3 regions of the Pseudomonas spartinae genome follow, and region 3 is predicted to be linked to each of the others. Evidence: predicted binding sites of a transcription regulator. Region 3 holds the regulator's gene; each other region holds the start of a gene.
The links. The regulator sigma-54, encoded in region 3, starts transcription at its own class of promoters, with help from an activator protein. The targets are predictions, from matches to a motif close to ANTGGCATNNANNTTGCTNT.
Positions count from the first base shown of each region.

Region 1 (10,385 bases), on a different contig from region 3:
GTAGATCACGTTCGGTGAGCGCCTGGAATTCGCTATCGATCAGCTCAAGCAATTGCTCGGCGGTGCCGATATCGGAGGAGAACAGGTCAAGCAAGGCTGTGTCGTGCATGGCGGGCTCTTGGGGGTCGGGCGTCCAACACCCCCAGCGCAGCCCTGGGACTAGCGCTGGGATTCGAAGTCGAGCAGTTTCTGGGCGACGCGTTTGCTGTCGACCTGATAGCTGCCGTCGGCGATGGCCTGCTTCAGCTCGGCCACACGCTCCTTGTTGACGATTGGCTGATCACGCAGCTTCTCGCCGATAGTTTGCAACTGCTGTGCCTCACGGCTCAGTTGCACGGATTCACCGCTCTTGGCGTTGGTTTGCTCATCGCTACCGGTGACAGGCGCCTTGCTCGGCTGCGCCGACTCGTTGCGATTGCCAGTCTGAGTCGCGCCGGTACGTCCCGTGTTAGCGGGCGTATTGGCATTGTTCAGCCGGTTGAAGTCGATGACCATGATGCAGAACCTCGGACGATATGGTGGACGCTTGCCATGCTTTTCGGCCACTGCCGGGAAAACTTTAGGACTAATTTCATTGCGTCTTGGGACAGTGTAGGGAATCGCCAGACCTTTGCGCTACAAGAAACATGCCTACATGGATACTTCCACCTGCCCTGGACCGACCACACGGGCTCGCACCACTCGCTGCGAGCGCAGGTTGCGTACGTTGATCTGCTCACCCGGCGCCCCGTCTGTAAGGGCTTCACCGGGCATGCGCACGTTGACGGTGGTACCGCGAGCGCTTATCACCACCTGATCGCCCCGACGAATGACCTCGGCCACTTGCAGATGAGTCGAGAGAAGAATCTGGTTACTGCCGAGTTGACGCGTCAATTTCTTGCCGATCGCCTGGCTCAGGTCGGTGAGGAAGTTCTGTCCCAATTGCCCGACATCGCGCTCAACCAGGTTCAGATCCGCAGCCTTGACTACGCTCATGCGCTTGAGGGGGCGCGTCAGTACGACGACGGGGCGATACAGGCGGACTTCAGCAGGGACAAACACCGTCCATGGGGCGCTGCCATCGCAACGGACCCGGGTGGTGACGCGGCCCAGTGGCTGCGCCGGGCTTTCCAGCGTGGTGGTCAGGGGTTGGTCGCATAGCGGTAGGCGCAGGCGCGGGTCGAGCCGATTGACACGAATCTCATGGCGGCCCTGAATTTCGCTACGCTGTAGATATTCGGTGGTCGCCTGCTCAAGAAAAGACTCGGTGACGCCGATAAGTTGTTCAGTGCTGGTGAAGCCAGCCGCCGCCGTACCGCTGTAGCCGAGTGTCGGCAAAGCGAGTAAAACGAACAAAGTTGCAAGGCACTTTGCCAGCGGCTGACGGAATGATGACGTTCTCTGTTTCATAAGCAATGCAAAGCAAGCCCCGTGCCGCCTGCTAGGCTCAAACGGGGTACGCGTGACTAGACGAGAAGGAGTCCGGGCATGGCCGGGTTGATGGATTCGGTTAACCAGCGAACTCAGCTGGTGGGGCAGAACCGCTTGGAGTTGTTGCTGTTTCGCCTGGAAGGCCCACAGCTATACGGGATCAACGTATTCAAGGTGAAAGAGGTGCTGCAGTGCCCGAACCTCACCATCATGCCCAAATCCAGCCCGGTAGTGAGGGGCGTGGCTAACATTCGTGGGGGCACCATTCCGATTCTCGATCTCTCCATTGCTACCGGCCGTGCGCCGCTGGGAGATCTGAAGACCAGTTTCGTGATCATCACCGAGTACAACACCAAGGTTCAGGGTTTTCTGGTGCGCTCGGTCGAACGGATCGTGAACATGAACTGGGAAGAGATCCATCCGCCACCCAAGGGTACCGGTCGCGATCACTACCTGACCGCAGTCACGCGGCTCGACCAACAGCTGGTCGAGATCATCGACGTCGAGAAGATCCTTGCCGAGGTCGCTCCGACCTCCGAGGTGATCTCCGCTGGCGTCATCGATGATCAGGTTCAGAGTCAGGCGGTGACCAAGCATGTGCTGATCGTCGATGACTCCTCGGTGGCGCGAAAACAGGTTTCGCGCTGCCTGCAGACTGTTGGTGTTGAAGTGACCGCGCTGAATGATGGCCGCGAGGCGCTCAATTACCTGAAGAAAATGGCGGAGGAAGGGCGGCATCCTGACAAGGAATTGCTGATGCTGATTTCCGACATCGAGATGCCGGAAATGGACGGCTACACCCTGACCACGGAGATTCGTAGCGATCCGCGCATGCAGAAGCTGCATATCCTCCTGCATACTTCGCTTTCCGGTGTGTTCAACCAGGCGATGGTGAAGAAGGTGGGGGCTGATGACTTCCTTGCCAAGTTCAAGCCAGATGATCTGGCAGCGCGTGTGGTCGATCGCATTCGTGTATCGGAAGGGGGCTGAAGGGACGACCTTTGGCGAACGTTATGGTTGGTGAGGCGGCATTAGTGTCTTCAGGTAATTTGGATTTCGAGCAGTTCCGGACTTTCCTGGAAAAGGCCTGCGGTATTTTGCTTGGTAGCAACAAGCAGTATCTGGTCTCCAGCCGTCTGAACAAGCTGATGGAACAGAACGGCATCAAGACCCTGGGCGAGCTGGTGCAGCGTATGCAAAGCCAGCCACGCGGAGGGCTGCGCGAGCAGGTGGTCGATGCCATGACGACCAACGAGACGCTTTGGTTTCGCGACACCTATCCCTTCGAGGTGCTCAAGAGTCGCGTGCTGCCGGAGCTAATCAAGGCCTATCCGGCTCAGCGCTTGCGCATCTGGTCGGCGGCATGCTCGTCCGGTCAGGAGCCTTATTCCTTGTCGATGTCCATCGACGAGTTCGAGCGCAGCAACCTCGGCCAGCTCAAGGCCGGTGTGCAGATCGTTGCCACCGACCTTTCGCCGTCGATGCTCAGCAACTGCAAATCCGGTGAGTACGACAGCCTGGCCATGGGCCGGGGGCTTTCACAGGAGCGCCTGCAGCGTTACTTCGATCCGAAAGGGCCGGGTCGCTGGCAGGTCAAGGCGCCGATCAAGAGCCGCGTTGAGTTCCGTCCGCTCAATTTGCTCGATAGCTACGCGGCGCTGGGCAAGTTCGACATCGTGTTCTGCCGCAACGTGCTGATCTACTTCTCGGCCGAGGTGAAGAAGGACATCCTCACGCGCATTCACGCCACGTTGAAGCCGGGTGGTTATCTGTTCCTTGGTGCTTCCGAGGCGCTCAATGGCCTGCCGGAAAAGTACCAGATGGTGCAGTGCAGTCCAGGGATCATCTACAAGGCCAAATAGCCGCGCGGTGTGTTCAGTCCAGTAACGGGAGGCCAATGGCCTCCCGTTTGCGTTTCTGGGGTTGGCCATGGTGGTTCGGCTGCGTATGGCTGGATGGAGAGGGCGCACCGGCAATCTGACGCAACTTCATGGGCAGCGCGCAGGGGGCGCGCCGCATTTCCGTGGGCGGCAATCTCCGTTCTGGGTGTTGCCGCTCGCTTGCCAGTAGGCGGTAAGGCCTTGCCGCCTTGCCGCTTTTGTTAGCTGTTTATTTTTGTAAGTGACTGATTTTATTGGTTTATTTTGGTTGGCACAGCCTTTGCTGAGTAGCTTGTAACAGAGACCACATGGCCCAAGCGGCAAAGGTTCGGAACATGAGCATCAACTTCGGCAGAGCACTCGGCATCCACGAACAGGCACTCGGTTTCCGCGCCCAGCGCGCCGAGGTGCTGGCCAACAACATCGCCAACGCCGATACCCCGAACTACAAGGCGCGTGATCTGGACTTCGCCAGCGTCCTGGCCGAGCAAAGCAATCGCATGCAGCGCGGTGGCGTTTCCCTGAATCGCACCGACAGCCGCCACATCCCGGCCGAAGGCGTCAGCAGCGGCGAAGCTGAGCTGCCGTACCGCACGCCGTTCCAGGCCTCGCTGGACCAGAACACCGTCGACCTGCAGATCGAGCAATCGAACTACGCCGAGAACTCGGTGCAGTTCCAGGCCAGCTTCACCTTTCTCAATAGCAAATTCAAAGGGCTGACTGCAGCCCTGCGCGGCGAATAAGGAGCGCGACCATGTCCCTTGCCAGTGTCTTCAACATCGCCGGAACCGGCATGAGCGCCCAGAGCACTCGCCTGAACACCATTTCCAGCAACATCGCCAACGCCGAGACCGTGTCTTCGAGCCTGGATCAGACCTACCGTGCTCGCCATCCGGTGTTCGCCACCATGTTCCAGCAGGCGCAGAACGGCGACCGTGGTTCGCTGTTCGCCGAGCAGGATGAGGCCGGTCGTGGTGTGCAGGTGCTGGGTGTGATCGAGGATCAGAGCAGCCTGATGCCGCGTTACGAGCCTGATCACCCGATGGCCAATGCCGACGGGTATGTCTACTACCCGAACGTCAATGTGGTCGAGGAGATGGCCGACATGATCTCAGCCAGTCGTGCTTTCCAGACCAACGTTGAAATGATGAACACCGCCAAACAGATGCTGCAGCGTGTGCTGACGCTGGGTCAGTAAGCCGAGACGAGGAAATCACATGAGTACCGTAAATGGCGCTGGCTCTGTATTGGATCAATACCAGCTCAAGCCGGAAGGTCCGAAAAGCAAGGATCTCGGCAAGAACGAGTTTCTGAACCTGCTGGTGGCGCAGCTCAACAACCAGAACCCGCTGGAGCCTCAGGGTAACGGTGAGTTCATCGCCCAGCTGGCGCAGTTCAGTCAGGTGGAGGGAATCGAGAAGCTCAACACCAGCATGGGGTCGATGCTTTCCAGCTTCCAGTCCTCGCAGGCGCTGCAGGCGTCTTCTCTGGTCGGGCGCAAGGTGATCGTGCCGAGCGAGAAAGCTGTGGTCGATACCAGCGAGAGCTTCAAGGCCAGTACCGTTTTGCCGGTCAGCAGCAGCAACGTGTACGTCAATGTCTACGACAATTCCGGTTCGCTGGTGACGCGCGTCAACCTGGGCGAGCAGGCTGCCGGTAACGTCAGCTTCATCTGGGATGGCAAGGACTCCGACGGCAATGTGGTGCCGCCGGGTACCTATAAATTCGAGGCTCAGGCCACCTACGACGGCGAGACCAAGGGGCTGTACACCTTGCTGCCGGCCAACGTCGACAGCGTCACCTTGGGCGGCAGTGAGCTGATGCTCAACCTTGCTGGTCTGGGCAGCGTTCCGCTTTCTCAAGTGCAGGTCATCGGCCAATAACTATTGCCGCCGGCAGTTCCGGCAAAGGAGTTTTCCATGTCGTTCAATATTGGTCTTAGCGGTCTGCGTGCTGCGACCAGCGACCTCAACGTCACCGGTAACAACATCGCCAACGCCGGCACTGCAGGCTTCAAGCAGTCTCGTGCCGAGTTCGCCGATGTCTACGCCGCTTCCGTGCTGGGTACCGGCAAGAACGCTCAGGGCAGCGGTGTGCTGCTGGCGGACGTTTCGCAGCTGTTCAATCAGGGCAACGTCAACTACACCAACAATGCGCTGGATATGGCCATCAACGGCAATGGCTTCTTCATGACCAGCAACAACGGTGAGATGAGCTACACCCGGGCGGGTTATTTCGGCACTGATCGCGATGGTTATATCGTCAACAACTTCGGCTACCGCCTGCAGGGGTATGCGGCCGATGACAGCGGCAACGTCTTGCCGGTGCAGGCTGATCTGCGCGTCAGTGCTGGCCAGCAGGAGCCCCGGGCGACTACCACCGTCTCCCAGCGGACCAACCTGAACTCCAATGCCGTTCGTCCCGCCAATGCCGGGACCATGGCGGCGCCGACCTTCGACCCGAGTGATTCGAAATCCTTCAACTGGTCGACCTCGACCAACATCTACGATTCGCAGGGTAATGCCCACGTGATGAGCCAGTACTTCGTCAAGAACGAAGCTCCGGCTAACAATGGCTGGGTCATGCATGTGCTGATCGATGGCGTCAACCCACGTGATCCCACCAGCAACCAACCGTTCAGCTATGCAGTGAACTACGATGCCGCAGGGCAACTGGCGAATCCGGCGTTGACGCCGCTGGCCAGCACGCCGGCGAATCCGGCTCTGGATGCACCCGCCATCCCGGTCGGAACGCCCAACGGTGTCTTTGCGCTCGCCGATACCGACTGGGTGCCGGCTGAAGAGGATCCGGCCAACCCAGGCACCATGGTGGCCAATGGCGCCGATAGCGAGGCCTTCACCTTCGATATGCGCGGTTCGACCCAGTACGCCGCCTCCTTCGGGGTCAATGCCGTGAGCCAGGATGGTTACACCACCGGTCAGCTGGCTGGTATCGAGATCGACGATACGGGGGTGATCTTCGCCCGCTACACCAACGGCCAGTCCAAGGTGCAAGGGCAGGTGCTGTTGGCGAATTTTGCCAACGTTCAGGGGCTGACCCCTGTGGGCAAGACCGGCTGGGTGCAGTCGTTCGAGTCGGGTGAGCCGGTGGTCGGTACGCCACGCAGCAGCACCTTGGGCGCCTTGCAGGCAGGTGCGCTGGAGGACTCCAACGTCGAACTGTCCGACCAGTTGGTGAACCTGATCGTTGCGCAGCGTAACTACCAGGCCAACGCCAAGACCATCGAGACCGAAAGCGCCATTACCCAGACCATCATCAATCTGCGTTGATGACTGGCGGTAGAGGCAAAGCGGCAAGCCAGGCTTGCCGCTTTGCCGTTCAAGGGCCGGCAAAACCCCGCCGCCGGCTTTTCTTTGCAATCTCTCTCTTCCTATAAAATCCTTTTAAATCAGTCTCTTGTATTTGTTTTTCGTGGCTGGCACAGCGCTTGCTTTAAAGCTTGCAAAGAGCCAAGGGCGTGTCGCCCACTCGGAGAATTACCATGGACAAGATGCTGTATGTCTCCATGACTGGAGCGCAGAACAACACCCTGGGGCTGCGCGCCCACGCCAACAACCTGGCGAACGTTTCCACCACGGGTTTCCGCCGTGATTTCGAGCAGGCGCGCTCCATGCCGCTGTTCGGTGAAACCTTTCCGGCTCGGGTGTTTGCCATGAGCGAACGTCCCGCCACCGATTTTCGTCCGGGCTCGCTGCAGGAAACCGGGCGTGACATGGATGTGGCGGTGGGCGGCAAGGGCTGGATAGCCGTGCAGGCTCCTGATGGCAGCGAAGCCTATGTGCGCACTGCCAGTCTGAACATCGATGCGCTGGGGATGTTGCGCACCGGCAACGGTTTGCCGGTGATGGGCAATGCCGGGCCGATTGCCGTGCCGCCGGAGCAGAAAGTGGAAATCGGCCAGGACGGCACCATCAGTATTCGTGCGTTGGGTGAGAACCCCAATGTGTTGGCTGAAGTTGACCGCATCAAGCTGGTCAACCCGGATCCCAAGAGCCTGGAGAAGGGCACCGATGGCCTGATTCGCGTCAAGGGCCAGCCTGAAGTGCTGGCGGATGCCACCGTTGAGGTGACCTCCGGCTTTCTCGAGGCGAGCAACGTCAATGCCGTCGAGGAGATGACCGCAATCCTTTCCCTGTCCCGCCAGTTCGAGCTGTCGGTGAAGATGATGCGCACCGCCGAGGACAACTCGTCGGCCATGGCGCGGGTTTTGCAGATTAGCTAATTACCAGCACGCGGCGCCGTAAAACCGGCGCCCGAGGAGAAACGATATGCTTCCGGCACTGTGGGTCAGCAAGACCGGTTTGTCCGCCCAGGACATGAACCTGACCACCATTTCCAACAACCTGGCCAACGTTGCGACCACCGGCTTCAAGCGCGATCGCGCCGAGTTCGAGGATCTGCTCTATCAGATCCGTCGTCAGCCTGGTGGCCAGTCCAGCCAGGACAGCGAACTGCCGTCCGGTCTGCAGTTGGGTACAGGTGTGCGCGTGGTGGGAACGCAGAAGATCTTCACCGCCGGCAGCCTGCAGACCACCGAGCAGCCGCTGGATTTGGCAGTGAACGGCCGTGGCTTCTTCCAGATCCTGCAGCCCAACGGCACCGTTTCCTATACCCGTGATGGCAGCTTCCATCTGAACTCCGACGGGCAGATTGTCACTTCCCAGGGCTTTGCCCTGGAGCCGGCCATCGTCCTGCCCGCCGAAGTGCGCACTTTCACCGTCGGTGAGGACGGTACCGTTTCGGTGACCACCGCCGGCAACGCGCAGCCGCAGGTGATCGGCAACATTCAGCTGGCTGACTTCGTCAACCCGGCAGGCCTTGAAGCCATCGGCAACAACCTGTTCCTGGAGACCGGTTCCAGCGGTGCGCCACAGGTCGGCAACCCAGGGCTCAATGGTCTGGGTACCACGCTGCAGAACACCCTGGAAAACTCCAACGTCAGTGTGGTGGAGGAGCTGGTGAACATGATCACCACCCAGCGTGCCTATGAAATGAACTCCAAGGTGATTTCCACCGCTGATCAGATGCTGTCCTTCGTGACGCAGAACCTCTGATTTTTTGACTCTGTTGTGAACGCCGCGAGGTAGTGGTTATGAACCGGCAAATTTTCTGTTTCCCCCTGTTGGCTGGCTTGCTGCTTGTCAGCGGTTGCGTGGCGCCGACAGCCAAGCCGGATGATCCCTATTACGCGCCGGTGCTGCCGCGTACGCCACTTCCGGCTGCACAGAACAATGGTTCGATCTATCAGGCGGGTTTCGAGAACGGCCTGTATGACGACCGCAAGGCATTTCGCGTGGGTGACATCATCACCATCTCGCTGAACGAACGGACCCAGGCCAGCAAGAACGCCAACAGCGCGCTGCAGAAAGACAGCAGCGGCACCCTGGGGGTGCCCAATCTGTTCGGTATGGCCGTCGCGCCAGACAACCCGCTGCGCAGCCTCAGCGCTCTGGGTATGACCAACAACAACCTGAGTCTGGATTCGAGCTGGGATTCCAAGCGCGCCAACACCGGCTCCGGTCAGGCCGGGCAGAGCAACAGCCTGTCGGGCTCGGTCACCGTAACCGTGGCTGAAGTGCTGCCCAACGGCATTCTGGCTGTACGTGGCGAGAAGTGGATGACGCTCAATACCGGCGATGAGCTGATGCGTATTTCCGGGCTGGTGCGAGCTGACGATATTTCCACCGATAACACCGTGTCTTCCACTCGTGTCGCCGATGCGCGCATCACCTATTCGGGTACTGGTGCCTTCGCCGATGCCAGCCAACCCGGCTGGATGAGTCGTTTCTTCATGAGCCCACTGTGGCCGTTCTGATCGCGGGGAGCTGTAGATGAAAACCTGGCTGACTCATTCCCCGTACGTGCTGTTCAATCGTCTGTCTCACTGGTATGCGCGAGTGACGGCTGGCGGTTCTGCGCGCAAGGCTTTTACCGTCACCTCGAGCGCCAAGCGAGGCGCGCGATTTGATCGTCTCGAGTCGGCACAGGCAGGGGCGTGCCGTCGGCAGTTCGCCGTTGCTCATCGTGGCTATCGCCATCGCGGTGCCAACGATTGGCTGCTGCTGGCGACCATGCTCGCGTGCATGCTGCTGAGCCTGCCGACCCAGGCCGAGCGCCTGAAGGATCTGGCGTCGATCCAGGGTGTGCGCAGCAACCAGTTGATCGGTTACGGCCTGGTGGTCGGTCTCAATGGCAGTGGCGACCAGACCACCCAGACGCCATTTACCGTGCAGACCTTCAACAACATGCTGGCCCAGTTCGGCATCAAGGTGCCGCCAGGCGGCAACGTGCAGTTGAAGAACGTCGCAGCGGTGTCGGTGCATGCTGACCTGCCGGCGTTCGCCAAACCAGGCCAGACCATCGACATCACCATTTCCTCCATTGGTAACGCCAAGAGCCTGCGTGGCGGCAGCCTGCTGATGACGCCGCTCAAGGGCATCGACGGCAACGTCTACGCCATCGCCCAGGGCAACCTGGTGGTCGGTGGCTTCGATGCCAGCGGCGCCGATGGTTCGCGCATCACCGTCAACGTACCGTCCGCTGGCCGTATTCCGGGTGGCGCCACGGTGGAGCGTCCGGTGCCGAGCGGCTTCGATCAGGGCAACACCCTGACCCTCAACCTCAATCGGCCCGACTTCACCACGGCGAAGAACATCGTCGATCAGATCAACGACCTGCTCGGCCCAGGCGTCGCGCAGGCCATCGATGGTGGGTCGATTCGCGTCAGTGCGCCGCTCGATCCCAATCAGCGTGTCGATTACCTGTCGATCCTCGAGAATCTTCAGGTCGAAGCCGGCAAGGCAGTGGCCAAGGTCATCATCAACTCGCGCACCGGCACGATCGTGATCGGCCAGGACGTCAAGGTCCAGCCGGCCGCCGTCACCCACGGCAGCCTGACCGTGACCATTACCGAAGACCCTATCGTCAGCCAGCCCGACGCCCTGTCCGGCGGGCAGACTGCAGTGGTACCCCGTTCGCGCGTGGGCGCCGAGCAAGAAGCCAAGCCGATGTTCAAGTTCGGCCCGGGCACCAGTCTCGACGAGATCGTCCGCGCGGTTAACCAGGTGGGCGCGG
Region 1 is NZ_CBDAMB010000005.1:230,967-241,351, forward strand. Features, by position in the region: gene ACN8M7_RS13745 (flagella synthesis protein FlgN) at 1-109, opposite strand, end outside; gene flgM (flagellar biosynthesis anti-sigma factor FlgM) at 160-495, opposite strand; gene flgA (flagellar basal body P-ring formation chaperone FlgA) at 631-1,389, opposite strand; gene ACN8M7_RS13760 (chemotaxis protein CheV) at 1,468-2,400, shown strand; gene cheR (protein-glutamate O-methyltransferase CheR) at 2,445-3,272, shown strand; gene flgB (flagellar basal body rod protein FlgB) at 3,626-4,033, shown strand; gene flgC (flagellar basal body rod protein FlgC) at 4,045-4,488, shown strand; gene flgD (flagellar hook assembly protein FlgD) at 4,508-5,173, shown strand; gene flgE (flagellar hook protein FlgE) at 5,210-6,580, shown strand; gene ACN8M7_RS13790 (flagellar basal body rod protein FlgF) at 6,793-7,533, shown strand; gene flgG (flagellar basal-body rod protein FlgG) at 7,580-8,365, shown strand; gene flgH (flagellar basal body L-ring protein FlgH) at 8,404-9,126, shown strand; gene ACN8M7_RS13805 (flagellar basal body P-ring protein FlgI) at 9,383-10,385, shown strand, end outside.
Region 1: the regulator sigma-54 is predicted to act here: its motif matches at 3,558-3,577, upstream of flgB (flagellar basal body rod protein FlgB).

Region 2 (10,385 bases), on a different contig from region 3:
GCACTGCTGCCGCCGACGACCGCCAGTGCCTGCTGAATGGCGCGGCATGCCGCTTGAGGAACAATGCCCCAGAGGCGCTAAAGCGGCACGCCACTGTGGAAGCGGAACTGCTCATCCGGCGAGGTGATCAGTTCCTGCTCAACCGCACGCACGATGTCGATACGGGCATCGACGTCGGCGGCATCGCCATACAGATAAGCGAGCTTGAGATAGCCCCGGTAGTGGCGCCCCTCGCTCTCCAGCAACCCGGCGTAGAACTTGGCCAGCTCGGCGTCCAGACGCGGCACCAGCGCGGCGAAGCGCTCGCACGAGCGCGCCTCGATGAAGGCCCCCACCACCAGCACATCCACCAGTCGCTCCACCTCGCCACCGCGTAGCAGCGCGCGCAGGCCTGCGGCGTAGCGGGATGCGGAGACATGGCGAACCTCGATGCCACGACCACGGATGATCTTGCTCACCTGCTCGAAGTGCACCAGCTCCTCACGGGCCAAACGCGACATTCTCGCGGTCAATTCGGTCTTGGTCAGGTAGCGTCCCATCAGGCTCAGGGCCGTCTGCGCCGCCTTGTATTCCAGGTTGCGATGGTCGAGCAGGAGAATCTCCTGCTGGCGCAAGGCCTCGTCCAGCCAGGCATCGGGCGTGGCGACGCCACCGAGAAAACCAAGAATTTCCTGCAGGATCGACACAGGTTCCTCGCCTTTACTCGGAACATGCTGGGTATTTGACATCATGATTGAAGCGCTCTGGATGCTGGCGAGGTTGAAAATGGCGGGCCATTATACGAGTGGCAGGCCCGACGACCAGCACGCCGTTGATGCAGGTCAACAAGCCGCTGGCAACGACGCACCTATAGTTGAATGAGCGCTATTCACTCTCAGGGAGACGACCATGCAAGCGATACGCAGCATTCTGGTGGTGATGGAGCCCCAGCACCCCGAAGGCCTCGCTCTGAAACGGGCAAAACTGATAGCCGGAGTCACCCAGTCGCATCTGCATCTGCTGGTCTGCGACAAGAAAGGCGACCACAGCGCCTGGCTCAATGATCTCGGCAGCAGCCTCGACACGGAAGGCTTCAGCGCTTCCACTCAGCAGTCCTGGCACGACAACCCGCACCAGACCATCATCGCCGTGCAACAGGCCGAAGGCTGCAGCCTGGTGATCAAGCAGCACCTGCCCGACAACCCGCTGAAGAAGGCCATTCTCACCCCGGAAGACTGGAAGCTGCTGCGCTACTGCCCGTCGCCGGTGCTGATGGTCAAGAGCGAATCCCCCTGGACCGGCGGCAATATCCTCGCAGCCGTTGACGTCGGCAATGCGGACGGCGAGCACCACGCACTGCACTCCGGCATCGTCAGCCACGGCTACGATATCGCCGGGCTGGCCAAGGGCACCCTGCATGTGGTCACCGCACACCCGACGCCGATGCTGTCGGCCGCCGACCCCACCTTTCAGCTCAAGGAAACCATCGAAGCGCGCTACCGCGAACAGTGCCGCAGCTTCCAGGCCGAATACGACATCAGCGACGATCGCCTGCACGTGCTCGAAGGCCCGGCCGACGTGGTGATTCCGCAGGTCGCCCACCAGATCAGCGCGGCGGTTACGGTGATCGGCACCGTGGCGCGCACCGGCCTTTCCGGCGCGCTGATCGGCAACACTGCCGAGGTCATACTCGATGCACTGGAGAGCGACGTACTGGTGCTCAAGCCTGACGATGTCATCGCTCATCTCGAAGAGCTGGTGGCGCAGCGCTGAGCCATTGACTGAAACGAAAATGCCGCTCGATTGCGAGCGGCATTTTTATTGGATCGCAGGAGTCAAACCCGCAGTTCCAGTCCCTCGCGCAGAAACTTCGGCGCGATGTAGCGCTCGTAGTGCGCCTCGGACAACAGGAAGAACTCACGGTCGATGGCATCGCGCAATTCAGGTAGCGCCCAGTTGCGAAACTCGGGCAACAACACCATGCCGTAGGCTTCCAACTGGTTGATCACCCGTGCGCCGCGTGCGATCAGCTGATAGGCCCAACAATAAGGCGACTGCTGCGGTACGAAGCGAATCTGCCGCTGCTCCAGCTGGCGTCGCAGGCGCTGCTCGTCGAACACCTCCAGCTTGGCCGCCATCACCTGCACCAGCAAGACTTCCAGGCGCGTCCAGACGGCACGTTTCTCATCGTCGTTGTAGCTGTTCCAGTTGATCACTTCATGGTGAAAGCGCTTGCAACCACGGCACACGACATCACCGTAAACGGTCGAACAAAGCCCCACGCAGGGCGTCTTGATGCGCTGATTGGACATGGCGAAACAACATAGACGGCAAAACAGCCTGGCATCTTAGCCCTTTGTCTAATCCAGATCACCCCTGCCGACAGGCCACTGAAAACTACCTGCGCTGACACTACTGCGTTAAAAACAGCCTAAAAATGCTCATTTAGGGCAGCTAAACTGCGCTTTTCCCGCCATTTCTGCCTTGTATTGCCTACCCCGCTCAGGTTTTCAGCAGCCTGCCACGACAAGGACATCGGCTTAACTTTATTCGCGCTTTCCATTAGAATCGGCCCGCCTTTTATGGCGCCAATGTCCGTTGGAAGCTGTTTTCAAAGCGTCACGAGCACAGTCGATCCTGCAGGTACGATGGCGGCGCAGCCACTTGGAGTCCCCCCGAGCGCTTGCGTCCGCCCTCATCAGAAACCGTCCTGCCGGCGTAAAACTTTGAAAGCAGCTTCTACAAGACACTCGTGAAACCTCGGCTGATCGGCTCATAAAGTCGAAAAGCGCCCGGTTCATGGGTCTCTGGATCGCGTCCCGGACAACCCTTTGGGACCACTGATGAGGGTAATAACTGTGCTTGAAGCCTATCGCAAACACGTAGAAGAGCGTGCCGCCCTGGGAATCGTTCCCCAGCCGCTGAACGCCGAGCAGACCGCTGGCCTGGTCGAATTGCTGAAAAACCCACCGGCCGGTGAAGAAGAATTCCTCCTGGATCTGATCACCAACCGCGTACCGCCGGGCGTCGACGAAGCCGCCTACGTCAAGGCCGGTTTCCTCTCTGCCGTTGCCAAGGGCGAAGCCACTTCCCCGCTGATCAACAAGCAACGCGCTGTCGAGCTGTTGGGCACCATGCAGGGCGGCTACAACATCGCCACCATGGTCGAGCTGCTGGACGATGCCACCCTGGGCACTGTCGCTGCCGAACAACTCAAGCACACCCTGCTGATGTTCGACGCCTTCCACGACGTCGCCGAGAAAGCCAAGGCTGGCAATGCCAACGCCAAGGCCGTACTGCAATCCTGGGCCGATGGCGAATGGTTCACCAACAAGCCGGTCATCGCCGAGAAATACAGCCTGGCCGTGTTCAAGGTGCCTGGCGAAACCAACACCGACGACCTGTCCCCTGCCCCGGACGCCTGGTCGCGCCCTGACATCCCGCTGCACGCCCTGGCCATGCTGAAAATGGCTCGCGACGGTATCGTGCCGGAGCAGCAAGGCGCTGTCGGCCCGCTGAAGCAGATCGAAGAGATCAAGGCCAAGGGCTTCCCGGTTGCCTACGTCGGTGACGTGGTCGGTACCGGTTCCTCGCGTAAATCCGCCACCAACTCGGTGCTGTGGTTCTTCGGCGACGACATCCCCTACGTGCCGAACAAGCGCGCTGGCGGTTTCTGCTTCGGCAGCAAGATCGCCCCGATCTTCTACAACACCATGGAAGATGCCGGCGCTCTGCCGATCGAGTTCGACGTCTCGAACATCAACATGGGCGACGTGATCGACGTCTACCCGCACGCTGGCAAAGTCTGCAAGCACGGCACCGACGAAGTCATCACCACCTTCGAACTGAAGACCCCGGTGCTGCTCGACGAAGTCCGCGCTGGCGGCCGTATCCCGCTGATCGTGGGCCGTGGCCTGACCGAGAAAGCGCGTGCCGAGCTGGGCCTGGGCCCGACCGACCTGTTCGCACTGCCGGAAGCACCGATCGACACTGGCAAGGGCTACACCCTGGCGCAGAAGATGGTCGGCAAGGCCTGCGGCCTGCCGGAAGGCAAAGGCGTTCGCCCGGGCACCTACTGCGAACCGAAGATGACCACCGTCGGCTCCCAGGACACCACTGGCCCGATGACCCGCGACGAGCTGAAAGACCTGGCGTGCCTGGGCTTCTCCGCTGACCTGGTCATGCAGTCCTTCTGCCACACTGCGGCCTATCCGAAGCCGATCGACGTCACCACCCACCACACCCTGCCGGACTTCATCCGCACCCGTGGCGGCGTGTCCCTGCGTCCGGGCGACGGCATCATCCACAGCTGGCTGAACCGCATGCTGCTGCCTGACACCGTCGGCACCGGTGGCGACTCGCACACCCGCTTCCCGATCGGCATCAGCTTCCCGGCCGGCTCCGGCCTGGTGGCCTTCGCCGCTGCCACCGGCGTCATGCCGCTGGACATGCCGGAATCCGTTCTGGTGCGCTTCAAGGGCAAGATGCAACCGGGTATCACCCTGCGTGACCTGGTGCATGCCATCCCTTACTACGCCATCCAGAAAGGCCTGCTGACCGTCGAGAAGAAAGGCAAGAAGAACATCTTCTCCGGCCGCATCCTCGAGATCGAAGGCCTGGACAACCTGACCGTCGAGCAGGCGTTCGAGCTGTCCGACGCCTCTGCCGAGCGTTCGGCTGCCGGCTGCACCATCAAACTGCCGGAAGCGGCCATCGCCGAATACCTGCAGTCCAACATCACCCTGCTGCGCTGGATGATCAGCGAAGGCTACGGTGATGCCCGCACCATGGAGCGTCGTGCTCAAGCCATGGAAGCCTGGCTGGCCAACCCGCAACTGCTGTCCGCCGACGCCGATGCCGAGTACGCCGAAGTCATCGAAATCGACCTGGCCGAGCTCAACGAGCCGGTACTGTGCGCCCCGAACGACCCTGACGACGCCCGCCTGCTGTCCACCGTGGCTGGCGACAAGATCGACGAAGTGTTCATCGGTTCGTGCATGACCAACATCGGTCACTTCCGCGCTGCCGGCAAGCTGCTGGACAAGGTCAAGGGCGGCATCCCGACCCGTCTGTGGCTGTCGCCGCCGACCAAGATGGATGCTCACCAGCTGACCGAGGAAGGCTACTACGGCATCTACGGCAAGGCCGGTGCGCGCATGGAGATGCCGGGCTGCTCGCTGTGCATGGGTAACCAGGCTCGCGTCGCTGCCAACTCCACCGTGGTGTCGACCTCCACCCGTAACTTCCCGAACCGTCTGGGCGATGGCGCCAACGTGTACCTGGCCTCTGCCGAACTGGCTGCGGTCGCTTCGATTCTCGGCAAGCTGCCGACCGTCGAGGAGTACATGGTCTACGCCAAGGATATCGACAGCATGGCTGGCGACATCTACCGCTACCTGAGCTTCGACCAGATCGCCGACTTCCGTGAAGCTGCGGAAAACGCCAAGATCCCGGTCGTTCAGGCCTGATCCACGCGTTACAGAAAAGCCCCGCCTCGTGCGGGGCTTTTTTATGGCCAATCGCTCCTGACAGCCAGCCACCTGGCAGGCTGGCATATGCCTTGCTTCATCAGAATACAAACAGCCTTTCCAACGACGGAATGGCTTGATCGACAACGGCGTCGTATCGATCCCGGCCTTTCGCGCCAGGGTTCGGTACGACGCTTTTTTGTGGCCAGCCATCGGCGAGCCAAGCCCCCTCTGGTGAGCCTAAGGAAGCAGCATGAGCGAACACGAAACCCCTCGCAGCGACGCCCTGACCTGGTCCTGGGGCAGCGACGCTCCGGAAAAGAGCGTGCTGGACATCGGCTTCATGGCGCTGAGCGATTCGGCCTCGGTGGTGGTGGCCGCCACTCAGGGCTTCGCCGAGAAATACGGACTGAGCATCAGACTGCAACGCCAGACGTCCTGGGCCGGCCTGCGCGACCGCCTGCTCAGCGGCGAGCTGGACGCCGCCCATAGCCTGTACGGCCTGATCTATGGCGTGCAGCTTGGCCTTGGCGGCGCTCCGGCAACCGATATGGCCGTACTCATGGGGCTGAACCAGAACGGCCAGAGCATCAACCTGTCGCACACCCTGCAAGCGGCCGGCGTGACCAATGGCGAGGCACTGCACCAATACGTGCACCAGCATGAAGCACACCTGACCTTCGCCCAGACCTTTCCCACCGGCACCCACGCCATGTGGCTCTACTACTGGCTGGCCAGCCAGGGCATTCACCCCCTGCGCGACGTCGACAGCGTGGTGGTGCCGCCACCGCAGATGATCAAGCACCTGCAGGCCGAGCGCATCGACGGCTTCTGCGTCGGCGAACCCTGGACCGCCAAGGCCGTCGATGAGCAGCTCGGCTGCACCGTCACCACCATCCAGGCGATCTGGCCGGATCACCCGGAGAAGGTGCTGGGCTGCACCCGCGCCTTCGCCCAGCAGAACCCCAACACCGCCCGCGCCCTGATCATGGCCGTGCTCGAGGCCGCGCGCTTTATCGACGAAAGCGAAGAGAACAAACGCAGCACCGCCCTGCTGCTGAGCGGCAGCGAATACGTCAACGCCCCGGTTTCAGCGATCACACCACGCTTCCTCGGCCAGTATCAGGACGGCCTCGGCCACGCCTGGCAGGACGAGCACCCGCTGCGCTTCCACGCCGGCGGCCTGGTCAATCAGCCGTACCTGTCCGACGCCATGTGGTTCATGACCCAGTTCCGCCGCTGGGGCCTGCTACGCAGCGACCCCGACTATCTGGGCATAGCCCGTCAGGTGCAGCAACTGGCCCTGTACCGCGAGGCCGCCACGGCACTGGGCATCGCAGTGCCGAGCGAGATGCGACGCTCGATCCTGCAGGACGGCACCTGCTGGGACGGCAGCGATCCAGCCGCCTACGCCCGCAGCTTTCGCCTCCACACCCTGGCCGACGGCCCGGCTGTCGCCCTGTAACTGCCCGGAGAGCCATCGATGCTGCGTATCCTGCTGATCAACGATACCCCCAAGAAAGTCGGCCGCCTGAAATGCGCGCTGATCGAGGCGGGTTTCGAGGTCATCGACGAATCCGGCCTGACCATCGACCTGCCCGAGCGCGTCGAGGCGGTGCGCCCGGACGTGATTCTGATCGATACCGAATCCCCCGGACGCGATGTGATGGAACAGGTGGTGCTGGTCAGCCGCGACCAGCCGCGTCCGATCGTCATGTTCACCGACGAGCATGACCCCGGCGTGATGCGTCAGGCGATCCAGAGCGGCGTCAGCGCCTACATCGTCGAAGGCATCCATGCCCAGCGCCTGCAGCCGATTCTCGACGTCGCCATGGCCCGCTTCGAGAGCGACCAGGCGCTGCGTGCGCAGTTGCAGGCACGTGATGCGCAGCTGGCCGAACGTAAGCGCGTGGAACTGGCCAAGGGCCTGCTGATGAAGATGAAGAGCTGCGACGAAGAGGAGGCCTACACCCTGATGCGGCGCCAGGCCATGAGCCGCCAGCAGAAGCTGATCCAGGTGGCCGAACAGATCATCGCCATGCACGACATGCTCGGCGGCTGAGCAACTGTACCGCTTAAACAGTGCACTGTATCGGTTCAGACTGTATCACTCGGGCAACTGTAGCAGTCGCCTTCGCTGGCGCCTGTGTATGCCCCGTCCGGCGCGCCTCGGCTAGGGTAAGCGGTCTCAGCCCTATACCGAGTACAGCCCATGAACGAACGCAATCTGCTGGCAGAAGCCGATCGACGAGCTCTCGCCTACCTGGACAGCCTTGACGGACGGCGGGTCTTCCCCGACGCCCAGGCCCTCGCGGCCCTGGCCACTTTCGACCAGAGCCTGCCGGAGGATGGCGGCGATGCCGAGCAGGTGCTGCGCCAACTCGACGAGATTGGCTCACCGGCCACCGTGGCGAGCAATGCTGCGCGCTACTTCGGCTTCGTCATCGGCGCGACGCTGCCAGTGGCAGCCGCTGCCGAACGCCTGGTACTGGCCTGGGATCAATGCGCCTCGTCCTTCGACAATTCTCCAGTCGCTGATCGACTGGAAAAGATTGCAGGACGCTGGGTCTGCCAAGCGCTGGGGCTACCGGATCAGAGCGCGGTGGGCTTTGGCACCAGTGCAACCGCCTGCACCCTGGCCTGTATTTGCGCTGCACGGCGCACGCTACTGGCCCGCCAGGGCTGGGATTTCGATGGTGACGGATTGCTCGGCGCACCGCAGATCCGCGTCGTACTTGCGGAAACGGCGCACATCACGGTGAAGAAAGCGCTGCGCGTGCTCGGCTTCGGCATGAACCACCTGCACTACGCCCCCGTGGACGAGTACGGGCGTATCGACCCGGCCCGCCTCCCTGAACTGGATGAGCGCACGCTGCTGATCTTGCAGGCCGGCGAGGTCAATACCGGCGAGTTCGACCCTTTTGCCGAGCTGATTGCCGTCGCCCGCAAGGCTAACGCCTGGGTGCATGTCGATGGCGCGTTCGGCCTCTGGGCGCGCGCATCATCCTCGGCGCACTTGCTCGAGGGCGTCGAGCTGGCGGATAGCTGGACGACCGATGGACACAAATGGCTGAACACCCCCTACGACTGCGCCATGGCGATCTGCCGTGACGCCGATGCACTGGCCGTCGCGATGAACAGCGATGCCGCCTACGCCTCGGCGAGCAAGGATGCACAGAAAAACCTGACGCTGGAGTTCTCTCGCCGCGCCCGGGGCATCGCCATCTGGGCGGCCCTGGCCTATCTGGGCCGTACAGGTCTGCAGGCGATGATCGACCGCCATATCCGCCAGGCTGAAGAGCTGGCCCACACACTGCGCAACGCCGGCTATCAGGTACTCAATCGGGTTGTGCTGAACCAGGTCTTGGTGCGTGGCGACTCGGACGAACAGACCATCGCCATCCGCCAGGCAGCCCAGGCCTCCGGCGAAGTCTGGTTCGGACCGACCGTCTGGCAGGGACGCCCCGCCTTTCGCCTGAGTCTCTGTTCCTGGCGCACCGAAGATCCCGATGTGAAAGCACTCGGCGCCTTGCTGCTGCGTTTGAAAAACGAGCTGAGCTGAAGCGACTGCTGCGCTGTTTTCGCCGGCAACTGCACTGGACAGCCAAGCTCGACAGCCCTTATCTTTGCCACCGGCCACAGCGGTGGCCAGCGTCGCTCGGACGGTTCCGGGCGCTTACGTATCCGAGGAAATCATGGCTGACAATGCCAAGCGCCGCTTTGCGCGCATCGATCGTCTCCCCCCCTACGTCTTCAACATCACCGCCGAACTGAAGATGGCCGCACGCCGTCGCGGCGAGGACATCATCGACTTCTCCATGGGTAACCCCGATGGCGCGACTCCGCCGCACATCGTCGACAAGCTCGTGCAGGTCGCTCAGCGTGAAGACACCCACGGCTACTCCACCTCTCGCGGTATTCCGCGCCTGCGCCGCGCCATCTCGCGCTGGTACAAGGACCGCTACGACGTGGAGATCGATCCGGAAAGCGAAGCCATCGTCACCATCGGCTCCAAGGAAGGCCTGGCGCACCTGATGCTGGCCACCCTGGATCATGGCGATACCGTGCTGGTGCCCAACCCCAGCTATCCGATCCACATCTACGGTGCGGTAATCGCCGGCGCCCAGGTGCGTTCCGTCCCCCTGGTGCCGGGCGTGGACTTCTTCGCCGAGCTGGAACGCGCCATCCGCGAATCGATTCCCAAGCCGAAGATGATGATCCTCGGCTTCCCGTCCAACCCCACCGCCCAGTGCGTGGAGCTGGATTTCTTCGAGCGCGTGGTAACCCTGGCCAAGCAGTACGACGTACTGGTGGTGCATGACCTGGCCTATGCCGACATCGTCTACGACGGCTGGAAGGCACCGTCGATCTTGCAGGTGCCCGGCGCCAAGGACATCGCGGTGGAGTTCTTCACCCTGTCCAAGAGCTACAACATGGCCGGCTGGCGCATCGGCTTCATGGTGGGCAACCCGGAGCTGGTCAGCGCCCTGGCGCGGATCAAGAGCTACCACGACTACGGCACCTTCACCCCGCTGCAAGTGGCAGCCATCGCCGCCCTGGAAGGTGACCAGCAGTGCGTGCTGGACATCGCCGAGCAGTACCGCCAGCGCCGCAACCTGCTGGTCAAGGGCCTGCACGAGATCGGCTGGATGGTGGAGAAGCCCAAGGCCTCGATGTACATCTGGGCGAAGATTCCCGAGGCCTACGCTCACCTGGGCTCGCTGGAGTTCGCCAAGAAACTGCTGGCCGAGGCCAAGGTCTGCGTCTCGCCCGGCCTCGGTTTTGGTGACTATGGCGACGACCACGTGCGCTTCGCCCTGATCGAGAATCAGGACCGTAGCCGTCAGGCATTGCGCGGCATCAAGGCGATGTTCCGTGCCGACGGTTTGCTGCCAGGCAAGCCGGCCAAGGCAGAGACCGAGTAAACCACAGAGGGCG
Region 2 is NZ_CBDAMB010000003.1:411,650-422,034, forward strand. Features, by position in the region: gene ACN8M7_RS09295 (MFS transporter) at 1-36, shown strand, start outside; gene ACN8M7_RS09300 (MiaE family protein) at 78-731, opposite strand; gene ACN8M7_RS09305 (universal stress protein) at 889-1,752, shown strand; gene ACN8M7_RS09310 (DUF1289 domain-containing protein) at 1,815-2,291, opposite strand; gene acnB (bifunctional aconitate hydratase 2/2-methylisocitrate dehydratase) at 2,838-5,447, shown strand; gene ACN8M7_RS09320 (CmpA/NrtA family ABC transporter substrate-binding protein) at 5,701-6,912, shown strand; gene ACN8M7_RS09325 (ANTAR domain-containing response regulator) at 6,931-7,509, shown strand; gene ACN8M7_RS09330 (pyridoxal phosphate-dependent decarboxylase family protein) at 7,660-9,009, shown strand; gene alaC (alanine transaminase) at 9,143-10,372, shown strand.
Region 2: the regulator sigma-54 is predicted to act here: its motif matches at 5,527-5,546, upstream of ACN8M7_RS09320 (CmpA/NrtA family ABC transporter substrate-binding protein).

Region 3 (10,385 bases):
TTGGGCAGGCAGCGTGCATCGAAGACCAGATCGGCATCCACCGGCATGCCACGTTTGAAGCCGAAAGACTCGACGAGAAAGGCGGTGCCAGTCTGAGTCTGGCCTAGCAGGCGTAGCTTGAGTGTGTCGCGCAGTTGATAGAGATTCAGGCGGGTGGTGTCTATCTTGAGGTCTGCACGATCGGTGATCGGCGCCAGAAGCTGGCTCTCATAAGCGATGGCTTCTGCGAGCGAGCGATTGTCGTTGGTCAGCGGATGACGCCTGCGCGTCTCCGAGAAGCGCTTGAGCAGCGTCTCGTCTTCGGCATCCAGATAAAGCACGTCGCAACGAATATTGCGCTTGCGCACTTCATCGAGCAATTCAGGGAAGCGCTTGAGCTGACTCAGCAGATTGCGCGCATCGATGGAGACGGCAACCTGCGGCAGCAGCATGTCGCTGTGCGGCAGGAAGCGCTCGGCCAGGTCCGGCAACAGGCCGGCCGGCAGGTTGTCGATGCAATAGAAGCCGTTGTCCTCAAGTACATCGAGGGCGGTGCTCTTGCCCGAGCCCGAGCGACCGCTGACGATGATCAGGCGCATGTTCAGTGACCGTTCTGAATGTCCACGACAACCTGGTAGAGATCTTCGCCGCTGCTGGCATGGCGTAGACGTTCACGTACATCCTGGCGGTCGAGCATGCTGGCGATCTGGCGCAGGAGCTCCAGGTGCGCATCGGTTGCTGCCTCCGGTACCAGGAGTACGAACAGCAGGTCGACAGGTGCGCCGTCGATGGCGTCGAAGTCGACGGCAGTTTCCAGGTGCAATACAGCGCTGATCGGTGTACTGCAGCCGGCCAGGCGGCAGTGCGGAATGGCGATGCCGTTGCCGAAGCCGGTGGAACCGAGCTTCTCGCGGGCGATAAGGCTTTCGAAGATGTCCTGGGCATCCAGGTCGGGCAGGTCGCGCGCAACCAGATTGGCGATCTGTTCGAGCACGCGCTTCTTACTGCCGCCCGGCACGTTCACCAGGGAACGGCCGGGGGTCAGGATATTTTCAAGTCGGATCATGGATGGGGAATGTTAGCGGGCCGTGGCGCCTTGCAGGCGTTCGAGCTGCTTTTCCTTGTGCTTGATAAGTTGACGGTCGAGTTTGTCGGCCAAGAGGTCGATGGCAGCGTACATATCCTGATGTTCGGCGTTGGCGACGACTTCGCCGCCGGCGACATGCAGGGTGGCTTCGATCTTCTGCTTGAGTTTTTCGACCTCCATGGTCACCTGTACGTTGGTGATCTTGTCGAAGTGGCGTTCCAGTCGGCCGAGTTTCTCGCCGATATAGTCACGCAGGGCGTCGGTCACATCCAGCTGATGTCCACTGATGTTGACTTGCATACCGCTTTCTCCTTGTTGCCTTGTGTAAGAGACGGGTCTGGTTCGACCCGCCACCGGAACACTTTGGCCTGAAGGCTCGAGGCCTTCAGTCGATCTGGCCTACATCAGTCGCTTGCGCTCACTGGAGGGCGCTATGCCGAGGGACTCACGATACTTGGCGACTGTCCGACGGGCGACTTGGATGCCTTGTGCCTCCAGTAAACCAGCGATCTTGCTGTCGCTCAACGGCTTTTTCGCGTTTTCTGCTGCAACCAGTTTTTTGATGATCGCGCGGATCGCGGTGGACGAGCATTCACCGCCTTCGGAGGTGCTGACGTGGCTGGAGAAGAAGTATTTCAGCTCGTAAATACCGCGCGGCGTGTGCATGAACTTTTGCGTGGTGACGCGCGAGATGGTCGACTCGTGCATGCCTACCGCTTCGGCGATGTCGTGCAGCACCAGAGGCTTCATCGCCTCGTCGCCATAGTCGAGAAAGCCGCGTTGATGTTCGACGATCTGCGTTGCCACCTTCATCAGCGTTTCGTTGCGGCTTTGCAGGCTCTTGATGAACCAGCGCGCTTCCTGCAACTGATTGCGCATGAAGGTGTTGTCGGCACTGGAGTCTGCACGTTTGACGAAGCCGGCATACTGCGGGTTGACCCTCAGGCGCGGCATGGCTTCCTGGTTGAGCTCGACCAGCCAGCGGTCGTTGTGCTTGCGCACGATCACGTCGGGTACGACGTATTCCGGTTCGCTGGATTCGATCTGTGAGCCCGGGCGCGGATTCAGACGCTGGATCAGGTCGATGACCTGGCGCAGCTCGTCTTCCTTGAGTTTGGTGCGCCGCATCAGCTGGGCGTAATCGCGGCTGCCGAGCAGCTCCAGGTAGTCGCCCACCACGCGCTGGGTTTCGTTCAGCCAGGGGGTGTTGGCTGGCAACTGGCGCAGTTGCAGCAGCAGGCACTCGCGCAAATCACGGGCACCGATGCCGGCCGGCTCGAACTGCTGGATGCGGTGCAGCACCACTTCCACTTCGTCCTGCTCGATGTCCAGTTCGGGGTCGAAAGACTCGGTCACTTCCTCGAGGGTTTCTTCGAGGTAGCCATCGTTGTTGATGCAGTCGATCAGGGTGGCGGCGATCAGGCGATCCTTGTCCGACATGGGCGCAAGGTTCAGTTGCCAGAGCAGATGGCTGTGCAGGCTCTCGCCAGTCGAGGTGCGGGTGGTGAAGTCCCACTCGTCATCGTCGTTGCTTGGCAGGCTGCTGGCGCTGGTCTGGTAGACGTCCTCCCAGGCGGTATCCACGGGGAGCTCGTTGGGAATGCGTTCGCCCCACTCGCCTTCCTCGAGGTTGTCGACCGTCGGGGTGGTTTCCTGGTAAGTCTCTTCCTTGCTCGGCGCGGGGGCGGCGCTTTCGGCGCCATCGGCCATCGGGTCGCTGTTGTCGAAGTCGTCGCCATCTTCCTGGCGTTCGAGCATGGGATTGGATTCCAGTGCCTCCTGGATCTCCTGCTGCAGGTCCAGGGTCGACAGTTGGAGGAGGCGGATAGCCTGTTGCAGCTGCGGGGTCATCGTCAGCTGCTGGCCCATCTTGAGGACTAGCGATGGTTTCATTGCAGACCTTAATTTACTGGCGAGTTACGCCTTCCACATCAGGGCGCCGAAGCGCCGCCAGGAAGCAAATTATATGCCTGAATTTCTTGTTTTTGCCTAGGGGTTGCAATATTTCTGTAGCGAAATAACAGGCGACCTACAGGCGGAATTCATGGCCAAGGTATACCTCTTTCACCGTCTGGTTGGCGAGGATGGTCTCGGCGTCACCTTCTGCGATCAGCTGCCCGTCGTTGACGATGTAGGCGGTTTCGCAGATGTCCAGGGTTTCACGCACGTTGTGATCGGTGATCAGGATGCCGATGCCCTTGGTCTTGAGGTGATGGATGATCTGCTTGATGTCGCCAACCGAGATCGGGTCGACGCCGGCGAAAGGTTCGTCGAGCAGGATGAACTTGGGGTTGGTCGCCAGGGCGCGGGCAATCTCCACGCGGCGTCGCTCGCCACCGGACAGGCTCATACCGAGGCTGTCGGCGATATGGTGGATATGGAATTCCTGCAGCAGGTTTTCCAGCTCCGCCTGGCGTCCGGCACGGTCCAGATCCTTGCGCGTTTCGAGGATGGCCATGATGTTGTCCGACACCGACAGCTTGCGGAAAATCGAGGCTTCCTGCGGCAGGTAGCCGATGCCGGCGCGCGCGCGACCGTGCATGGGCTGGTGGCTGACGTCCAGGTCGTCGATCAGTACGCGTCCCTGATCGGCGCGCACCAGGCCGACGATCATGTAGAAGCAGGTGGTCTTGCCGGCGCCGTTGGGACCGAGCAGGCCGACGATCTGGCCGCTTTCGATGCTCAGGCTGACGTCACGCACGACCTGGCGGCTCTTGTAGCTTTTCGCCAGATGTTGGGCTTTGAGAGTGGCCATTACTGCTGTTGATCCGCGGGTTTGTTCTTCGGTTGGATGATCATGTCGATACGCGGGCGCGGCGTGCTGACATTGCCACCTGTGGCGCGACCTGCGTTGACGATCTGGCGGCGGGTGTCATAGACGATCTTCTCGCCTTCGAAGGTGTTGCCTTCCTGAATCACCTTGGCCTGGTCGATCAGCACGATACGCTCGTTGCTGGCGAAGTACTGGATGGTCTTGCCGTAGGCCTTGACGATGTCCTTGTCCACGGCAGGCTTCTGCTCGTAGTAGGCCAGGTTGCCGACCGAGGTGAAGACATCGATATCGCCGCTGCTGGTCTGAGTGATGGTCACGGTATCGCCCGTGATCTTCAGAGTGCCCTGGGTGATGACTACATCACCGCGGTAGACGGCTACACCTTGGTTGTCATCCAGTTCTGCACTGTCGGCCTGGATGCGGATCGGTTGATCGCGATCCGATGGCAGTGCCCAGGCAGCCGCGCTTCCCAATGCGGCGCCGAGGCTGAGAATCAGGGGGAGGGTATTAACGAACCTCATGCTGGCCTCTTACGTTGGACTGCAGGAGCATCCTGCCGTCATTCAAGTACGCTTTCATTCCTTGTGCCGTGGTCACCCCGTTGGCCGCGACGATTCTAACGGCTTGCTCGGTCTGCGCATATTCCTTGTCGGGAATAACGGTCATGCGGCTGCTGGTGATGATAGTTGGACGGTTCTTGGCATCGGTGCGGGCGATGCGCACGTCGTCGATCAGTTCTACCTCGACGCCGCCAGGGGAGACTTCGGCACGCTGGCTGGTGACCTTCCATGGCAGCTCGGTGCCGCGATAGAGGTCCAGCTTGGGGGTGTCGATCAGGGTGATGTCGGTGCTCTTGACGTGCTCGAGCTTGTCCGCGGTCATGCGGTAATGCAGTTTGCCGTCATCCTGAAACTGCACGGTGCGCGCGCCGACAGCGTAGAAGTCGACGACATTGTCATTGCTGGCCTGCTGGGTCTGGCGGCCGCTGTCCGGTGCAAGGTTCCAGTAGCCCAGCGCAGCCACTACGACTGCAATCAGGGCAAAGATCAGGGTGTTGAGAAATTTACGCAGCATGCTGTTCTCTACAGATAGGCGGCTTGGGCCGCATCCAGTGTGCCTTGGGCACGCATGATCAGTTCGCAGAACTCCCGTGCCGCGCCGTCACCGCCGCGCGCCTGGGTTACCCCATGCGCGTGCTGGCGGACGAATCCGTCGGCGCTGGCGACGGCCATGCCCAGCCCGACGCGGCGAATGACCGGAAGGTCCGGCAGGTCGTCACCGAGGTAGGCGACCTGCTCATAGCTTAGGCCGAGTTCGGCGAGCAGGCCGCCGAGTACCACGAGTTTGTCCTCGCGGCCCTGAAACAGGTGCTGGATGCCGAGGTTGTTGGCGCGACGCTCGACGACCGGCGTCTTGCGTCCGCTGATGATGGCCGTGCGCACGCCCGAGTTGATCAGCATCTTGATGCCGTGGCCGTCGAGCGTATTGAAAGTCTTGAATTCGCTGCCGTCTTCGAGGAAGTAAAGGCGGCCATCGGTAAGCACGCCATCGACGTCGAAAATCGCCAGTTTCACGGCGCGAGCGCGTTGCAGCAGGTCGTTCATCACATCACTCCTGCGCGCAGCAGGTCGCCGAGGTTGAACGCGCCGACCGGGCGATCATCTCCGTCGACCACCACCAGCGCGCTGATCTTGTTGTCTTCCATGATCTTCAAGGCCTCGGCGGCGAGCATTTCGGCGCGTACGGTCTTGCCATGCAGCGTCATCACTTCGTCGATCTGGGCGTGGCGTACGTCGATGCCCTTGTCCAGTGCGCGGCGAAGGTCACCGTCGGTGAATATCCCGGCCAGATGCCCGTTGTTCTCTATTACCGTTGTCATGCCCAGGCCCTTCTGGGTCATTTCCAGCAGCGCGTCGCGCAGGCTGGTGCCGCGTGTGACCTGGGGCAGGCTTGCGCCGCTGTGCATCACGTTCTCGACCTTGAGCAGCAGGCGGCGGCCCAGCGCGCCACCGGGATGGGAGAAGGCGAAGTCTTCGGCGGTGAAGCCGCGCGCTTCGAGCAGGGCGATGGCCAGGGCGTCGCCGAGCACCAGGCTGGCAGTGGTCGAAGAGGTCGGGGCCAGGTTCAGTGGGCAGGCTTCCTGGGATACGCGTGCATCGAGGTTGACCTCCGCAGCCTTGGCCAGCGTCGACTCGGGGTTGCCGGTCATGCTGATCAGGCGAATGCCCAGGCGTTTGATCAGTGGCAGCAGCGTGACGATCTCGGCGGTGGTGCCGGAGTTGGACAGGGCCAGGACAATGTCATCCTGGGTGATCATGCCCATGTCGCCATGGCTGGCCTCGGCCGGATGTACGAAGAATGCCGTGGTGCCGGTGCTGGCCAGGGTGGCGGCAATCTTGTTGCCGATATGTCCGGACTTGCCCATGCCGACCACCACGACGCGCCCCTTGCAGCCGAGAATCAGCTCGCAGGCCTTGATGAAATCGGCATCGATGCGGGGCAAGAGCTCCTGCACCGCTTCGAGTTCGAGGCGGATCGTGCGCTGTGCGGAGTCAATCAGGTCGCGGGTCTGGTTCATGCTGGGCGGGGCTGTCGGGCCAAAAGACGAGGATTATAAACGTAAAAGGTCCCCGCGCTCACCCTCGCTGCAACGAGGCACTGTCGAAGCTGTCGCAAGTCTGAACGCCGCGCCGCGGTGCTATTGGGCGGCAAGTGTGGCAAATGCTATAGTTCGCGGCCATTTTGGCTCCCTCTGGCTGGCGCGTGTCTTCGCTTCTGGAGGCGGCGTCTGCCAGGAAGGCCTGATTTTCAAGGAGTTCAGATGAGCGCCGAGCACGAGTACGCGATCGAGTTGCAGGGCGTCAGCTTTCAGCGTGGCGCGCGGTCGATTTTCGACAAGGTCGACATCCGCATTCCGCGCGGCAAGGTGACCGGCATCATGGGACCATCCGGTTGTGGCAAGACGACCTTGCTGCGCCTGATCGCCGCCGAGTTGCGTCCGGCGCTGGGCAAGGTCCTGGTCAACGGCGTCAACCTGCCGGAGCTGTCGCGTGACGCGCTGTTCGACATGCGCAAGCAGATGGGCGTGCTGTTTCAGAGTGGAGCGCTGTTCACCGATCTCGATGTGTTCGAGAACGTCGCGTTTCCCTTGCGAGTGCACACCCAACTGCCTGAAGAAATGATTCGTGACATTGTCCTGCTCAAGCTGCAGGCAGTGGGCTTGCGTGGCGCCATCGAACTGATGCCCGATGAGCTGTCCGGTGGCATGAAGCGCCGTGTGGCGCTTGCGCGCGCCATCGCCCTGGATCCCCAGATACTGCTGTACGACGAGCCATTCGTGGGTCAGGACCCCATTGCCATGGGAGTTCTGGTGCGGCTGATCCGTCTGCTCAACGATGCGCTGGGTATTACCAGTGTGCTGGTGTCTCATGACCTGGCGGAAACCGCCAGCATCGCCGATTACCTCTATGTCGTCGGTGATGCGCAAGTGTTGGGGCAGGGCACGCCGGCGGAGTTGATGGAGTCGGATAATCCGCGCATTCGCCAGTTCATGAAAGGCATTCCGGATGGCCCGGTGCCTTTCCATTTTCCAGCGCCGGACTACCGCGAAGATCTGTTGGGGAGAGGTTGATGCGCAGAATTTCACCGCTCGAACGGCTGCGCCTGTTCGGTCGTGCGGGTATCGATGTGGTAGCAACCTTGGGCCGCTCCGTGCTGTTCCTGCTGGGCGCGCTGTTCGGGCGCAGCCGCGCCGGCAAGCCTATGCAACTGCTGATCAAGCAATTGTTCGCCGTCGGGGTCATGTCGCTGGCGATCATCGTCGTGTCCGGCGTCTTTATTGGCATGGTGCTGGCGCTGCAGGGCTACAACATCCTGGTCAGCTACGGCTCCGAGCAGGCGGTCGGGCAGATGGTCGCGCTGACCCTGTTGCGTGAGCTGGGGCCGGTGGTGACCGCTCTGTTGTTCGCGGGGCGCGCCGGCTCTGCGCTGACGGCCGAGATCGGCAACATGAAGTCCACCGAGCAGCTGTCCAGTCTGGAAATGATTGGCGTCGACCCGCTCAAGTACATCGTCGCGCCACGCTTGTGGGCGGGTTTCATTTCGATGCCGCTGCTGTCGATGATCTTCTGCGTGGTCGGTATCTGGGGTGGCGCCATGGTCGCGGTCGACTGGCTGGGTGTCTACGAGGGCTCGTTCTGGGCCAATATGCAGAACAGTGTTTCCTTTCACGACGATGTGCTCAACGGGGTGATCAAGAGCGTCGTCTTCGCCTTCGTGGTGACCTGGATCGCCGTGTTCCAGGGCTATGACTGCGAGCCCACGTCCGAAGGCATCAGTCGTGCGACCACCCGCACCGTGGTGTATGCCTCGCTGGCCGTGCTCGGCCTGGATTTCATTCTGACCGCTTTGATGTTTGGAGACTTCTGATGCAAAACCGCACGCTGGAGATTGGTGTCGGCCTGTTTCTCATGGCCGGTGTACTGGCCCTGCTGCTGCTGGCACTGCGGGTCAGTGGCCTGAGCGTCGGCAGCGCTGGCGACACCTACAAGGTCTACGCCTATTTCGACAATATTGCCGGACTCACCGTGCGCTCCAAGGTGACCATGGCCGGGGTGACCATTGGCAAGGTCACGGCCATCGACCTGGATCGCGACAGCTACATGGGGCGGGTGACTCTGGAGCTCGAGGGTGGCGTCAATAACCTGCCTGAAGATTCCACCGCGTCGATCCTGACCGCTGGCTTGCTCGGCGAAAAATACATCGGTATCAGCGTTGGTGGTGACGAGCAGGTGCTCAAGGACGGCAGTACCATCCACGACACGCAGTCCTCGCTGGTGCTGGAAGACCTGATTGGCAAATTCCTGCTCAATTCGGTCAATAAAGATGAAGCCAATTGATGAGGGCTCCTGACATGTTCAAGACCGTGCGTAATTCCCTGTTGGTGTTGCTGGCTGCCATGCCGCTGCTGGCTGTTGCTGCGCCAAGCGCCCATGAAGTGGTGAAGCAGACCACCGATACTCTGCTGGCTGATCTCAAAGCCAACAAGGACCAGTACCGCAGTGATCCCAATGCGTTCTACGACTCGCTCAACGAGATTCTCGGCCCGGTGGTCGATGTCGAGGGCATCGCCCGCGGCGTGATGACGGTCCGTTACTCGCGCCAGGCCTCGCCCGAGCAGATGACGCGCTTCGAGGAGAACTTCAAGCGCAGTTTGATGCAGTTCTATGGCAATGCCCTGCTCGAATACAACAACCAGGACATTCGCGTGCTGCCGGACAGCGGCAGGGCTGAAGGCGAGCGTACGTCGGTCGGCATGGAAATTCGTGACGGCAAAGGCGTGGTTTACCCGCTGTCCTACACCATGGTGTCGATGAATGGCGTGTGGAAGCTGCGTAATGTGGTGATCAACGGCATCAACGTCGGCAAGCTGTTCCGTGACCAGTTCGCTCAGTCGATGCAGAACAATCGCAATGACCTGGACAAGGTCATCGACACTTGGGCTGATACCGTGGCGCGTGCCCGCCAGGCTCGGGGTAATTCGTGAGTCAGGCAAGCATTACCGAGGGTGCCGCTGGGCGATTGCAGCTCAGCGGTGTGCTGGACTACAGCACCGGCCCGCTGCTGCGCGAGCAGGGCGCACGCCTGATCGCGGGCAGCGGCACGAAGTCTCTGACGCTCGACTGCAGCGCGGTGGAAAAGTCCAGCAGCGTTGGTTTGGCGCTGTTGCTGGCGTTCATGCGCGATGCGCGCAAGGCGGGGCGCGAGCTGTCGATCAGTGCGCTGCCTGACGACATGCGCGAGATCGCCCAGGTCAGCGGTCTGCTGGAGTTGTTGCCGCTGCAAGCGTGACGCACTTCCTGTCGTTCCGTCAGCACCGTCACGGGCGGGGTTCGCAGGCAGGAGGCTTTTTTTGTATGATGGCCGACCCGCGGGCTCAGGTGCCCGAATGCGTCAGTCGAGGTCGAGCATGCAGGCTGCAGAAGTAAAAAGCCTCCTAGAGGAAAAACTCCCGAACACCCAGGTGGAAGTCGAAGGCGAAGGCTGCAACTTCCAGCTCAACCTGATCAGCGACGACTTGGCCGCTCTCAGCCCGGTCAAGCGTCAGCAGCAGATCTATGCCCACCTCAATGCCTGGATCGCCGATGGCAGCATCCACGCCGTGACCATGAAATTCTTCAGCCAGGCCGATTGGGCCGCGCGTTCCTGAGCCTGCGGGCGACGAGATTCCTATGGATAAACTGATCATTACCGGCGGTGCTCGCCTCGATGGCGAAATCCGCATTTCCGGTGCGAAGAACTCTGCTCTGCCGATTCTTGCAGCGACCCTGCTGGGCGACGAGCCTGTCACCATCTGCAACCTGCCGCACCTGCACGACATCACCACCATGATCGAACTGTTCGGTCGCATGGGCATCGAGCCGGTGATCGACGAGAAGCTGGCGGTGGAAGTCGATGCTCGGGCGATCAAGACCCTGATCGCACCCTATGAGCTGGTGAAAACCATGCGCGCCTCGATCCTGGTGCTCGGCCCCATGGTCGCGCGCT
Region 3 is NZ_CBDAMB010000001.1:302,922-313,306, reverse strand. Features, by position in the region: gene rapZ (RNase adapter RapZ) at 1-578, opposite strand, end outside; gene ptsN (PTS IIA-like nitrogen regulatory protein PtsN) at 581-1,045, opposite strand; gene hpf (ribosome hibernation-promoting factor, HPF/YfiA family) at 1,058-1,366, opposite strand; gene ACN8M7_RS01510 (RNA polymerase factor sigma-54) at 1,466-2,959, opposite strand; gene lptB (LPS export ABC transporter ATP-binding protein) at 3,096-3,821, opposite strand; gene lptA (lipopolysaccharide transport periplasmic protein LptA) at 3,821-4,360, opposite strand; gene lptC (LPS export ABC transporter periplasmic protein LptC) at 4,347-4,913, opposite strand; gene ACN8M7_RS01490 (KdsC family phosphatase) at 4,922-5,443, opposite strand; gene ACN8M7_RS01485 (KpsF/GutQ family sugar-phosphate isomerase) at 5,443-6,417, opposite strand; gene ACN8M7_RS01480 (ATP-binding cassette domain-containing protein) at 6,661-7,470, shown strand; gene mlaE (lipid asymmetry maintenance ABC transporter permease subunit MlaE) at 7,470-8,267, shown strand; gene mlaD (outer membrane lipid asymmetry maintenance protein MlaD) at 8,267-8,737, shown strand; gene ACN8M7_RS01465 (MlaC/ttg2D family ABC transporter substrate-binding protein) at 8,752-9,384, shown strand; gene ACN8M7_RS01460 (STAS domain-containing protein) at 9,381-9,689, shown strand; gene ACN8M7_RS01455 (BolA family protein) at 9,808-10,047, shown strand; gene murA (UDP-N-acetylglucosamine 1-carboxyvinyltransferase) at 10,070-10,385, shown strand, end outside.